Regions from separate parts of the Psychromicrobium ferritrahens genome, predicted to be linked through region 2. Evidence: riboswitches for the same ligand, from Rfam matches in the RefSeq annotation. Region 2 holds a riboswitch; the other holds the start of a gene.

Region 1 (5,897 bases), on a different contig from region 2:
GATGCTGGACAATGTCTCCCAGGCGCTGCAGGCCAGGCAGCGCAGCGAGACCAAAGTCCGGCAATTCGTCGCCGATGCCAGCCACGAATTGCGCACCCCGTTGACCGCGATCCGTGGCTATACCGAGATGCTCCGGATGACCGAGAACCTGAGCCAATCGGGAGAAAAATCGCTCTCCCGGGTGGAGTCGCAGTCCAAGCGGATGGGTGCCATGGTGGAAGATCTGCTCACCCTGGCCCGGCTCGATGAAGGCAAACCGCTCGAGCTGGCCGATACCGAGATGACTCAGCTGGTGCTGGAGACCGTGAACGATATGAAGGTCGCCCTCGGCGATCATCGCTGGCAGCTTGACCTGCCCAGCGACCCCTTCATCATCAAGGCCGACGCCGGGGCGATCCGTCAGGTGCTGCTCAACTTGCTGTCCAATGCCGCCAAGCACACCGATGCCGGCACTGTGGTGACCACCAGCTTGCGCAATGTGGAGGGGGGAATGCTGCGGCTCGGTGTACGAGACAACGGTCCAGGCATTCCGAAGGACTTCCAGTCCGATATCTTTGATCGCTTCTCCCGGGTCGATGTGGCTCGCTCCGGCCACGATGGAACCACCGGACTGGGACTTTCCATCGTGCACGCCATCGTGCAGGCTCACGGCGGGAAGATCACTTTGAAATCCGAACCTGGAGACACTGAGTTCATGGTCGATCTTCCCCGCGGCCACTGAACCAGCGACCGCACCGTCGCTGCGGAAATCAGGCCTTGACGCGATGGGGCAATAGCGAACCGACCTGGCTGCGCAGCGTGGTGTGATTGCGCTTATTGAGCACGGAGAGCGCTATCGCTCCGGCCAGCAGAGCGGCCAGCCCGCCAACGATGAGTGACCAGCGCGGGCCGAAGAGCGTGCCGATCCAGCCGACCAGCGGGGCGCCAATCGGCGTACCGCCCTGCATCACCGCCATATAGACAGCTAGCACCCGACCGCGCATCGCCGGATCGGTGGTCAGCTGAATGGTGGTGTTACAGACATTCAGGAAGGTCATCGAGGAAAGGCCGATTGGAACCAGGGCGATCGCAAAGACCCAGTAATTCGGGGCGAACGACGCCAGTATGGTGAACACTCCAGTGGCGAGGGCGCCGCCCACCACATAGGCCATCCGCACGCCCTGGCGACGCGCCGCCAGCAACGCGGCGGAGAGCGTGCCGACCGCCATCACGGTGCCGAGCAGCCCGTACTCTCCCGGCCCGAGGCCGAAGACCGAGGTGGCCATCATGGCATTGGTGATCTGGAAATTCATGGTCAGGGTTGCCACCAGGCTCACCAGCACCATGATCATCATCAGATCGGGGCGCTGCCGGATATAGTGCAGTCCCTCCCGGATCTGCCCCTTCCCCCGCGGCGTGCGGGCGGCGGGGTGCAGTTCCGTCACCCGCATCTTGGCAAGGGAAATGATCACGGCGGCAAAGCTCGCCGCGTTGATCAAGAACGCCGGCCCGGTTCCGATCCAAGCGATCAGCAGCCCGGCGAGTCCCGGCCCGGCCAACCTGGCCAAATTGAATGAGGTCGCATTGAGCGCCACCGCGTTGGGCACGTCATCCGATTCGACCACCTCGGAGACGAAGGCCTGCCTCGAGGGGGCGTCAATGGCGCTTCCCACGCCGAGCAGCAGTGCGAGCAGGTAGACATGCCAGAGTTGAACGGTGTTGGTGACCACCAAGAGCCCCAGGATCAAAGCACAGAAGCCCATGCAGGATTGCGTGATCAGGAGGATCTTGCGTTTGGAATAACGGTCTCCCAGCAGTCCCGCCCAAGGGCCGAGCAGCAAGATGGGAAGGAATTGCAGACCGGTCACGATCCCCACCGCGGTTCCCGATTGGTTCGTCAGAATGGTCAGAACTAGCCAGTCCTGGGCCACTCTTTGCATCCAAGTGCCAATATTGGAGACCAGTGCCCCGGAGACCCAGAGCCGGTAGTTGAAGACCTTCAGTGCACTAAACAATTATTTCGCGCTCATTTTCTGCAGTATCGCGGCTGCTTCACGCAGCACTTTGCGTTCCTCGGCACTCAGCCCGGCCAGTCGCCGCTCAAGCCATTCGGTACGGCGCTGCCGGGTATCCCGAAGCACCTCCCGGCCTGCGTCAGTCAGTTCGACCAGGATCTGGCGGCCGTCGCTGGGATCCGACTGTCTGGTGACCAAACCGCCGCTCTCCAGGGCATTGATCATCCGGGTCATTGAGGGCGCCTGCACATGTTCCCGATCAGCGAGCTGCCGGAGAGTTTGCCGACCGTCGCTCAAGATCGCCAGCACGGTGAACTGCCCCGGGGTGACGCTCTCGCTGGTCGCTTCGGCGCGCAGCCGCCGTGAAGTGCGCATCACGGCCATTCGAAGCTGCACCGCGAGAGAAGGCGACTTTTGAGCTGAATTCACAATACTTAGCATAAGTCATTACCTTTGCTAAGTAAATTAGAGATTCTGCACTCCGTTACCTAAATGTGACTTATCCAGGTGGCTCAGGTATCGTTGAGAGGTGCGCAGCATAAGCCGCGCACCTTTTCGGAGAGACGCCGAGCTCTGCCACTCCGGACGGATAACAGCAATTCTGGCAGAGACGGGGGAACCACTTTCGGTCATCTTCAGATGGCCTTGGGGTGAAGCCCTGCAGCGCAGGGCCGGCTTTCTCAGCCGAATCCGACAGCTCACCTCGCAGGCAAAAGAGAGGCAAGCCAGTGGCTCAACGCGCCCATCAGTCACGCACTCATCGTGCACGCCATGTGGCAGCACCCCAAGAGGGGTCCCCGAGATCCCGCCGAGGCAAAGCCGCCGGACGGCGTCGCGCAGCTGAGAAGTCCAATCTCAGCCTGCTCTGGGACGCCACTCCGAAGCTCCCGGTTCAGCAGGTCGCAGCAGTCGCGGTAGCAGGCGTTCTGGTAGCGGGCGTCAGTGCCTCTCAGCAGAGCACGAGCATCTCCGCTCCGGTGCCGGCGGCCCAGAATTCACACACGCAGACCGTTTCCGCCGCTTCCGACGCCGAGGTGGTTTTCAGCCGGGTGAGTGCAAGCTCAAAGCTCGCATCCGGCACGCCCGATGCTGACGCGACGGCAGCCGACATCAAAAAGATCAATGACCCACAAGCAGCCCAGACCTTCGCGGCCGCTAAACTGGCTGGCTTCGGCTGGGGGCAGGACCAGATGAGTTGCCTACTGCCACTGTGGACCAAAGAATCCAGCTGGCAGACCACAGCGGAAAACCCCTCGAGCCTGGCCTATGGCATTGCACAGTCGCTGCCCGCGGAGAAGATGGCGAGCACGGGCGCCGATTACCGCACCAATTACAAAACCCAGATCAGCTGGGGACTGGGTTACATCAAAGAACGCTACGGTTCACCCTGCGGCGCCTGGGGACATTCCCAGGCCACCGGGTGGTACTGAGCTTCAGTAGAGAACCTTCTGGCTCTTGAATTTGTAGTACTCGGTCGAGGGCTTGAGCCAGATCAGCACCAAAGCCGCAATCGAGACCAGCAGCGTCAGAATGCCGAAGATCAGGTTATCCCAGAACATCATCTTGCTCACCAGACCGGAAATCAGCGAATAGATCCCGCCGATGATTCCGATACCGGCAAAAACCGTGGCGACGACGCGCGCCCAGGACTTGCCTGCGTTGTTCACCAGCGCCATCCAGATCCACAGTGCTGTACTGATCACCAAGCTGAAGATCGCGGTACCATAAGCAGCCGCTTGAGCTATCGACTTCGCAGACTCGTAGCTGCTCCCGCTGAGTTCAGAAGTATTGGCCTGGGAGAGCGCTAAATCGAGCACTCGATCGATCTGGAACAGCGAGAAGATGCCGCCTAAAAGAGCCAGCGCTGCTCCGACGAACATCAGAATCACGGCGTTCTTCAAGGTCGCAGGCTTCTCCACCGGAGGAAGCTGAGAGTACCCCATGGGGCCGCTCGGGTAGGCCTGGAACTGCTGCCCATAGGGCGCTTGGCCGTACTGGGCCTGCGGGTACTGAGATGGCTGGTTCTGACCGTACTGCGGCGGTTGATTTTGGCCGAACTGCGGCGCTGGTGGCTGGCCGAACTGCGGCGGTTGATTCTGGCCGTACTGCGGAGCCTGACCCGGCTGCTGCGGATTGGGTTGCTGCGGATTGGGTTGCTGTGGGGGCAACTGAGGGTTGCTCGGGGGCTGAAATTGGTCCATTCCTAGAGCCTAGCCCACGCCCTCTCGACTGCGCCTCCCGATATACAACCCTCAGTCCTTTGAAGGAGGGCGCTCAGCTAAGCAAAAGTTTGTACCACTGGAAGGGCTTCCCGGTGACTTCGTGCGGCTCAAGCGGTCCGAAGGGAAACCAGCCCAGCTTTCGGTAGAGTTGCTGGGCGGCCCGGTTATCCTCCAAAACCCTCAGCACGAGCCAACGATCTCCGGCCGCGCGCCGGGCCTGCGTGAAGCTGGACAGCAGGCTTTGAGCGATCCCCCGGCCTTGTGCCCGGGGTGCGACGGCGAGCAGCGAGAGATAGCCACTGGGGCCATCGGCTTGCGGGATCAGCAGCGCAAACCCGCTCTGACCAGCCGAGTCCTCGGCTAACAGCAGAATGCCACCGGGGAGCCTGAAGTTCTCCCGCAGCCGGTCGATCTGCAGCTCCAGGCCAGCCGGGTCCGCGGTGGCTCCGTCTCGACGCAGAATCGCTTCCCGCCAGAGTGCGACGCAGGCTTCGACGTCCTCAGCGCCGCCGTAGCGCAGGGCGTGTCCGGGAGCCGCCAGAGTGGAGATCTCGGCGTTCCCGGCGTCCTTCGATTCGTGCGGGGGCAGCGGTTCAGCCGACGACGCCGTAGAGCCGGTCACCCGCATCACCCAGGCCGGGAACGATATAAGACTTTTCATTGAGGCCTTCGTCGACCGAGGCCAGCACGATGGTGACATTCGCGCCTTCGTGCTGCTCGCGGAGGGCCTCGATGCCTTCCGGTGCACCGAGCAGGCAGATGCAGGTGATGTCCATCGCGCCGCGGTCGAAGAGGAACTTAATGGCTTCTTTCAGAGTCCCGCCGGTGGCGAGCATCGGATCCAGCACGTAGACCTGACGCCCGGTGAGGTCGTCGGGCAGCCGTTCGGCATAGGTGATCGCCTCAAGAGTCTCCTCATTGCGCGCCATACCGAGGAATCCGACCTCTGCGGTGGGCAGTAGCCGGGTCATCCCCTCGAGCATGCCGAGGCCGGCGCGCAGAATCGGCACCACGAGCGGGGTCGGCTTGACCAAGCCCGTGCCCACGGTCGAAGTGACTGGCGTCTCGATGTTCACGTCTTCAACCCGGACGTCGCGAGTGGCCTCATAGGCCAATAGGGTCACCAATTCCTCGGTGAGCAGGCGGAAAACCGGCGAGGGAGTGTTCTTATCCCGCAAGACGGTGAGTTTATGGGCAACCAGGGGGTGATCAACGACCAGTACACGCATAGCTAAAAGCTACCATTGAGTGGTGACTGTCGGTGCTGCTTTCGATTCCTGGATGGGCCTGGCCCTCTCCGAGGCCAGGGCAGCCCTGGCGACCTCCGATGTGCCGATTGGCGCAGTGGTTCTGGACGGCGCCGGCCATGTCATCGGGGTAGGCCGCAACCGGCGGGAAGCCGATCAGGATCCGACGGCGCACGCCGAGGTGCTCGCCATCCGAGCGGCAGCCTGGGCACTGGGCAGCTGGCGACTGGATAACTGCACCTTGGTGGTCACCCTTGAACCGTGTGCGATGTGCGCCGGGGCGATCGTGCTGGCCAGGCTGCCACGAGTGGTCTTCGGGGCCTGGGATGAGAAGGCCGGCGCTTCCGGTTCGGTTTTCGAGGTGTTGCGCGAGCGCCGACTCAATCACTGGGTCGAGGTGTTTCCAGGGGTGCGTGAAGCGGAATGCGGTCAAT
Region 2 (5,897 bases):
TCTGCGAAGTCAATGGTCGCGATCACCCGCGAACGGTCTGCCGGATCGCTGACAAAAGGACTGGCCACCGCCGAAGCCTCTGCCCATGAGTAGATCCGTTGCGCGGAGTCCGCGGTGCGAGCGGTCGCGAAGTCCAGACCGCCCTGCCCGTTGAGCCAGCGCACCTGCTCATTGAGAGTCACCAGAGTGGTAAGTGAAGGCGTGTTGTAAGTCTGGTTCAGCCGGGAGTTATCGATTGCGGTCTGCAGGTTCAGGAAATCGGGGATCCAGCGTTCGCTTGCGTTGATCCGTGCGGCTCGCTCCAGAGCAGCGGGGGAGAATAGCCCGAGCCAGAGCCCGCCGTCTGAAGCGAAATTCTTCTGCGGCGCGAAGTAGTAGACATCGCTTTCGGCGATCTCCACGGCGAGCCCGCCAGCCGCTGAGGTGGCGTCGATCAGGGTGAGCGAGCCTTGATCGCCGCCAGTGACGCGTTGCACGCTCGCAGCCACGCCGGTTGAGGTCTCATTATGTGGCCATGCGTAGACGTCGACGCCGGGCTCCGCCACCGGGCTGGGGCGGCTGCCTGGGGCCGAGGTGATGATCGAGGAGGCCTCGAGGAATGGCGCTTTATCGGTGGCCGCTGCGAACTTGGAGCCGAATTCGCCGAAACTCAAGTGCTGGGCTTTTCTTTCCACCAGGCCGAACGTCGCGACGTCCCAGAACGCCGTAGAGCCGCCCACCCCGAGGACCACTTCGTATCCTTCGGGGGCTTTGAAGAATTCAGCCAGTCCGGAGCGGATATCACCCACCAGGTTCTTCACCGGGGCCTGACGGTGTGAGGTGCCCAGAATGGTTCGTTCGGCGGCTTGCAGAGCTTCCAGCTGTGCCGGTCGGGTTTTTGACGGACCGGCACCGAAGCGGCCGTCCTGAGGCAGCAGATCGGCCGGAATGCGGAGGAATGCGGGGGCGTCGGTCACGTGGATCTCCCAAAAAGCACAGGTTCGAAGATGCCCCAGCGTGAGGGGCAGGTTCGGTCTTGGACAGGTGGCTGTCTTTATTCTGCCATCAGCTTGAGCGCTGAGGATTTTCTGCGACTCAGCAGGCAGGATAAGTTAGATATAGGTTTTGAGCGTATGGCGGCGATGCAAGGGGTGTTATTCAGGTGACTGCTGATTTAGTCGACACTACAGAGATGTATCTCAAGGCGATTCTGGAGCTTGAGGAAGAGCTCATTGTGCCTCTTCGCGCGAGGATCGCTGAGCGATTGCATCATTCCGGGCCTACCGTATCGCAGACCATCGCGCGAATGGAGCGAGATGGTCTGGTCATCGTCTCCGGTGATCGGCACCTCGAACTCACTGAGCTGGGTCGTGAACGAGCCACCAGCGTGATGCGCAAACATCGGCTCGCCGAGCGCTTGCTCTCCGACGTGATCAAGTTGGACTGGGCCTATGTGCACGAAGAGGCTTGCCGCTGGGAGCACGTGATGAGCGAACAGGTCGAAGCCAAATTGTTCGAGCTATTGGGGCATCCGGAGGATTCACCGTATGGCAATCCGATTCCGGGGCTGGAGTCCTTCGGCGGGCACAAGGCGCGGGAGTTCACCGACGGGGTGGTGAATATGGTCTCTGCGATGGAGAAGTACACTCCGGATTCCAAGGTCACCATTGGCAGGCTTTCGGAGCGGATCCAGGTCGATCCGGAATTGCTCGGTCAGCTCGACGAGGCCGGGCTGAAACCTGGTGCGAGGATTTCACTCGAGCAGGTCGGGGAGTACATCTCGGTTCGAGTGCCCGGTGTGGAGGGTGCCTTGGAGCTGCCGCCCGAAGTCGCCGTGCATGTCTTTGTCTCCATTGACTGAGCCGTATAACGAATTGTTATCAAACTGCTCGATGACGTATGATTTAGTTTCGTCGCCGTAATCTTTTGGCGTTATCCCAACCAGCACTGAGCCTTGCCTCTGGTTGCGGAGAATAAGCAGTTCAGGCAAGGACGGGGGAACCATTACCGGCCGGTTGAATAACCGGTCTTGGGGTGAAGTCTTCGGTCAAAGCAAGCGTAAGCAACGAAAGACCGAAGGCCGGATCGCTCTCTAGATCCGAATCCGACAGCTAACCTCGCAAGTGATTCAAGAGAGGAAACTGGCTCTTTGAGCGTTTCAGCACCACAACAGCACGGCAGGCGTAGTGCTGCTCGAGAAGCCCTCGCAGCGCCCTCAATCGAACTTCAGAGCAGGCCGCGAGACGCCGCTCGCCGCGCTCGTCAGCGCGTCGAGCTGAGCCCCGAGATCCTTCCGATGCCGTCGGCGCCCGTTCCGACTCGTGGCCGCCGCAGCGCCGCGCTCAGCACGGACGTTCGCAAAGCCACGGCACTCAGATCCCCCAAGATCGCGCAGCGCAGCGGCTTGGTGCTCGCTGCGGCGTCGCTCTCCTTGGCGGTTCTGGTGCCCGGTACCGCAGCGACGTTCGCCCCAGCCGCCGCCCAGAGCAGCGCAGGCAGTTCCGCAGCGGTTTCCGCGGATGCCACTGCTGAATTGAGCTTCAGCCGCCCAGGCTCGACCGGGAGCCTGGATCCGGACAGCAAATTGCATGAGGCGCTGAGCGTCTCGGCGGCAAAGGTCACCCCCGCCGCCGCCAAGGGAAGCCTGGCGGCTCCTTTGACCAAGCTCGTGCCCACCTCACCTTTCGGCTATCGAGTCAATCCGCTGACCGGGGCGATGGGTGAACTGCATACCGGACAGGACTTCGCGATAGCCTGCGGCACCGATGTTTTCGCAGCTGCTGGTGGCACTGTGACTTTCGCCGGTTGGCACAGCGGAGGCGGTGGCAACCGGGTGGTGATCGATCATGGAAATGGTTTATCGACGTCCTATAACCACAACAGTTCTCTCGTGGTGAAGGTGGGGCAGAAGGTGAGTCGCGGAGAACTCGTGGCGCTGAGTGGAACCACCGGTGCTTCTACCGGATGTCACGTGCACTTCGAGGTGATGGTCAATGACAAAACAGTTGATCCAATGGGCTGGCTCTAAATAATTTTCACAATCTTTACACTGCTGATTTCAGGGCCTGATCGCGAATAAAACTGCCGGTCAGAGCAAGACTCCGGAGTGGATTAATTACCGGATTGTCACGGCTGTTTCCGAAATATAACTTTTCCGTGATCAGAATGTGACATTCCCCCGAACCTCATGTACCGTTGTTTTTGCGCCAAATTTTGTAGGAAGTTGGCGCTCTCGGGTAGATAGCCTAACTCTGCCATTACCTCGAGATCCGTTCGCAACATTCGTCTGGCAGAGACGGGGGAACCACATGCGGGCTTCTTCAATGAAGTCCTTGGGGTGAAGCCGCAGAAGTTCATCGGTCAATCTGATGAGTCAATGCGGCCGGGTGACTCCCATCCGAATCCGACAGCTTACCTCGCAGGCTTTGGGAGAGGTTAAAAGTGTCTTCAAAGGCATCTATCGGTCGCCACCGCGCGGCCACTGTCAGTAGCAATCGCCTGAGTGAAATTTCAAAAGCGGTTTCTTCAAATGCTGGCAGCTTTGGTCGTCAGGCAGCTGTTGTTGCCGTGGCCACTGGGCTTGTGACGAGCTTCGGAATCCCGGCTTTGGCCGCGAACACCGATGGCACCGCAGCTCAGGACGCAGCATCCAGTCGGACGACTTCCGACGTCGCTCAGGTTGTTTCAGCAGCCAAGAATCTCACTCTCAAGTTCCAGCAGCCCGCAACCGCCTCAAGCCTTGAGCTCACCCAGGTGGATGCGCAGGCTCAGGACGTGAAGCCGGCCTCGCAGCAGGTTGAGCAGAGCCAGGCCAAGGCGCCGGCCGCCGCTCCCGCCAAGGTCGCATCGCCCGATAAAGCTACCGTAGGATCCGGAAAGCTCTCCGGCGTCGCCGCAGTTGCTTACTCCGGCATCGGACACGCTTATGTTTTCGGTGGAACCAGCCCGGTGACCGGTTGGGACTGCTCAGGCTTCGTGCAGTGGGCTTATGCCCAGGCCGGCATCTCGATCCCGCGCACTAATCAGTGGGGCGTGATGGTCCAGACTTCCACACCTAAGCCGGGCGACCTGGTCGTTCAGAACGGTGGCTCCCATGTGGCAATCTACGTTGGAAACGGTATGGAGATCGGTGCTTTGAACCCCTCCGACGGAACTCAGCTCACCTCGGTGACCGCTGTGGGCTCCGCTGTTTTCTACACCATGCCCTAATCACTTGAGAAGCGGGCGCGGAGGCTCGCAGACAAAAACCTCCGTGTCATGAACGCAAACACATCGCATCGTAGCCAAGAGGAATTGAAAGAGAGACCCATGAGCAATCGTGAAGGGATCGCACGGCACCGAGCAGAGGTCGCTAAGACCAGCTCGATAGCAGTTATTGCCAAAGCCGTCAGCGACAACGCCGGTGGGGTCGGTCGTCAAGCTGCGGTTATTGCGGCAGCATCCGGTCTGGTGCTGACCACGGGGATCGCGGCCAACGCGGCACAGCCGACCGATGTCGAGCGTGACAGCAATACCTCCACCCTGAAGATTCAGAACTTGTCGCAGGCCGTCACGGCCTCTTCGAAAGTTCAGATCACTTTCCAGAGCCCGAAGGCTTCGTCTTCGACACCGGCCGCTGAGTTGAACGCTCCTGCCGTTGAAGCTCAGAGCAATAGCACCACCGCGGTAGCTGAGAAGCCTGCGGCCGCTGCTCAGGCAGTGCCGGCTGCTGCCCCTGCCGCTCCGCAGGCCACGAAAGCTGCTCCGACTGCTTCCAAGAGCGGTATCGGCGCGACCATTGCTGCAGCGGCTTACGCTCAGCTGGGAGTCGCTCAGGACTGCACCGCGCTGGCCAGTAACTCCCTGGCCGCCGCTGGCATCTTCTATCACGGCTGGCCGTCGGGTTATCTTTCACTGGGGCGCACCATCAGCCAGGGTGAAGCACAGCCGGGCGACTTGGTCTATTACAGCAGCAACGGTTTCGGTGGACAGCACATCGCGGTTTACGTAGGTAATGGCATGGCTGTGCACGGTGGCTGGAGCGGTGGCACCACCGCGCTGTTCTCGGTGAACATCAGCAGCGGCGCTCCTACCGCGTTCATCGCTATCGGGCACTAGTACCTGAGAGTTTTGACTGGAGTCCCACACCGTACGGTGTGGGACTCCAGTGCTTTAACGTTGCGTCCAGGTGAATTCTTTCCGACACGTGCTGGCGGAGCGGTGCAGAATTCGCTGATTCATGGGTGTTCCGCCTAGGCTTGTCTTGAGTTCAAGACTCGGGGCTGCGACAGGGCAGCCGGCTCCGCCGAAACGACTCCGGGTCAGCGAAGAGGAACTACGTCTATGCGTACTCTTGTTCTGAATGCTGGATACGAACCCCTTGCGGTTGTTACCTTCCGCCGGGCATTGATCCTTGTCCTCGCGGGCAAAGCCTCGGTTTTAGCCGAAGGCGACGACCCCGTGGTGGGTGCCCAGGACATTCTGGGTCGCCCCTCGGTGATTCTGCTCAATCGCTATATTCGCTTGCCGTATAACCGCCAGACGCCGGTCAGCCGGCGTGGTGTTCTGCGGAGGGACGATCATCGCTGCGGTTACTGCGGAAAATCCGCCAGCACGATAGATCACATTCAACCCAAATCTCGCGGCGGCGCTCATAGCTGGGAGAATCTGGTGGCCTGCTGCTTGAGCTGCAATAACCGCAAGGGAGATCACACCCCCGCAGAGATGAATTGGCAGTTGCGGCTGACTCCGCGGCCGCCACGCGGCGGGCACTGGCAGATTCGAGAACTGGAGAAACCTGTTCCTGAATGGGATCCGTTTCTGAGCGAATCAGCGGCCTGAGTTCCTGAGAGCCCGCTTAGCCAAGGATTCTCAGCACGTTCTGCGACGTCGTGGCTCCTATCGGTGAGAGAAATCCCCGCTGTCGCGCTCGTACAGCA

The links. A riboswitch is a leader RNA that binds a small molecule or an ion and turns the genes downstream of it on or off. The one in region 2 is predicted to bind cyclic di-AMP.
Region 1: linked by a shared signal. The riboswitch ahead of ABDK06_RS07305 (aggregation-promoting factor C-terminal-like domain-containing protein) and the one ahead of ABDK06_RS13395 (M23 family metallopeptidase) in region 2 are both predicted to bind cyclic di-AMP.

The regions. Positions count from the first base shown of each region.
Region 1 is NZ_JBDLLW010000001.1:1,586,490-1,592,386, forward strand. Features, by position in the region: gene ABDK06_RS07290 (sensor histidine kinase) at 1-721, shown strand, start outside; gene ABDK06_RS07295 (MFS transporter) at 750-1,994, opposite strand; gene ABDK06_RS07300 (MarR family winged helix-turn-helix transcriptional regulator) at 1,995-2,423, opposite strand; cyclic di-AMP (ydaO/yuaA leader) riboswitch at 2,579-2,719, shown strand; gene ABDK06_RS07305 (aggregation-promoting factor C-terminal-like domain-containing protein) at 2,768-3,424, shown strand; gene ABDK06_RS07310 (hypothetical protein) at 3,428-4,195, opposite strand; gene ABDK06_RS07315 (GNAT family N-acetyltransferase) at 4,269-4,838, opposite strand; gene upp (uracil phosphoribosyltransferase) at 4,810-5,445, opposite strand; gene ABDK06_RS07325 (nucleoside deaminase) at 5,498-5,897, shown strand, end outside.
Region 2 is NZ_JBDLLW010000003.1:297,268-303,164, reverse strand. Features, by position in the region: gene serC (phosphoserine transaminase) at 1-956, opposite strand, end outside; gene ABDK06_RS13400 (metal-dependent transcriptional regulator) at 1,142-1,840, shown strand; cyclic di-AMP (ydaO/yuaA leader) riboswitch at 1,948-2,121, shown strand; gene ABDK06_RS13395 (M23 family metallopeptidase) at 2,129-3,007, shown strand; cyclic di-AMP (ydaO/yuaA leader) riboswitch at 3,244-3,418, shown strand; gene ABDK06_RS13390 (C40 family peptidase) at 3,562-4,188, shown strand; gene ABDK06_RS13385 (NlpC/P60 family protein) at 4,288-5,076, shown strand; gene ABDK06_RS13380 (HNH endonuclease) at 5,302-5,799, shown strand.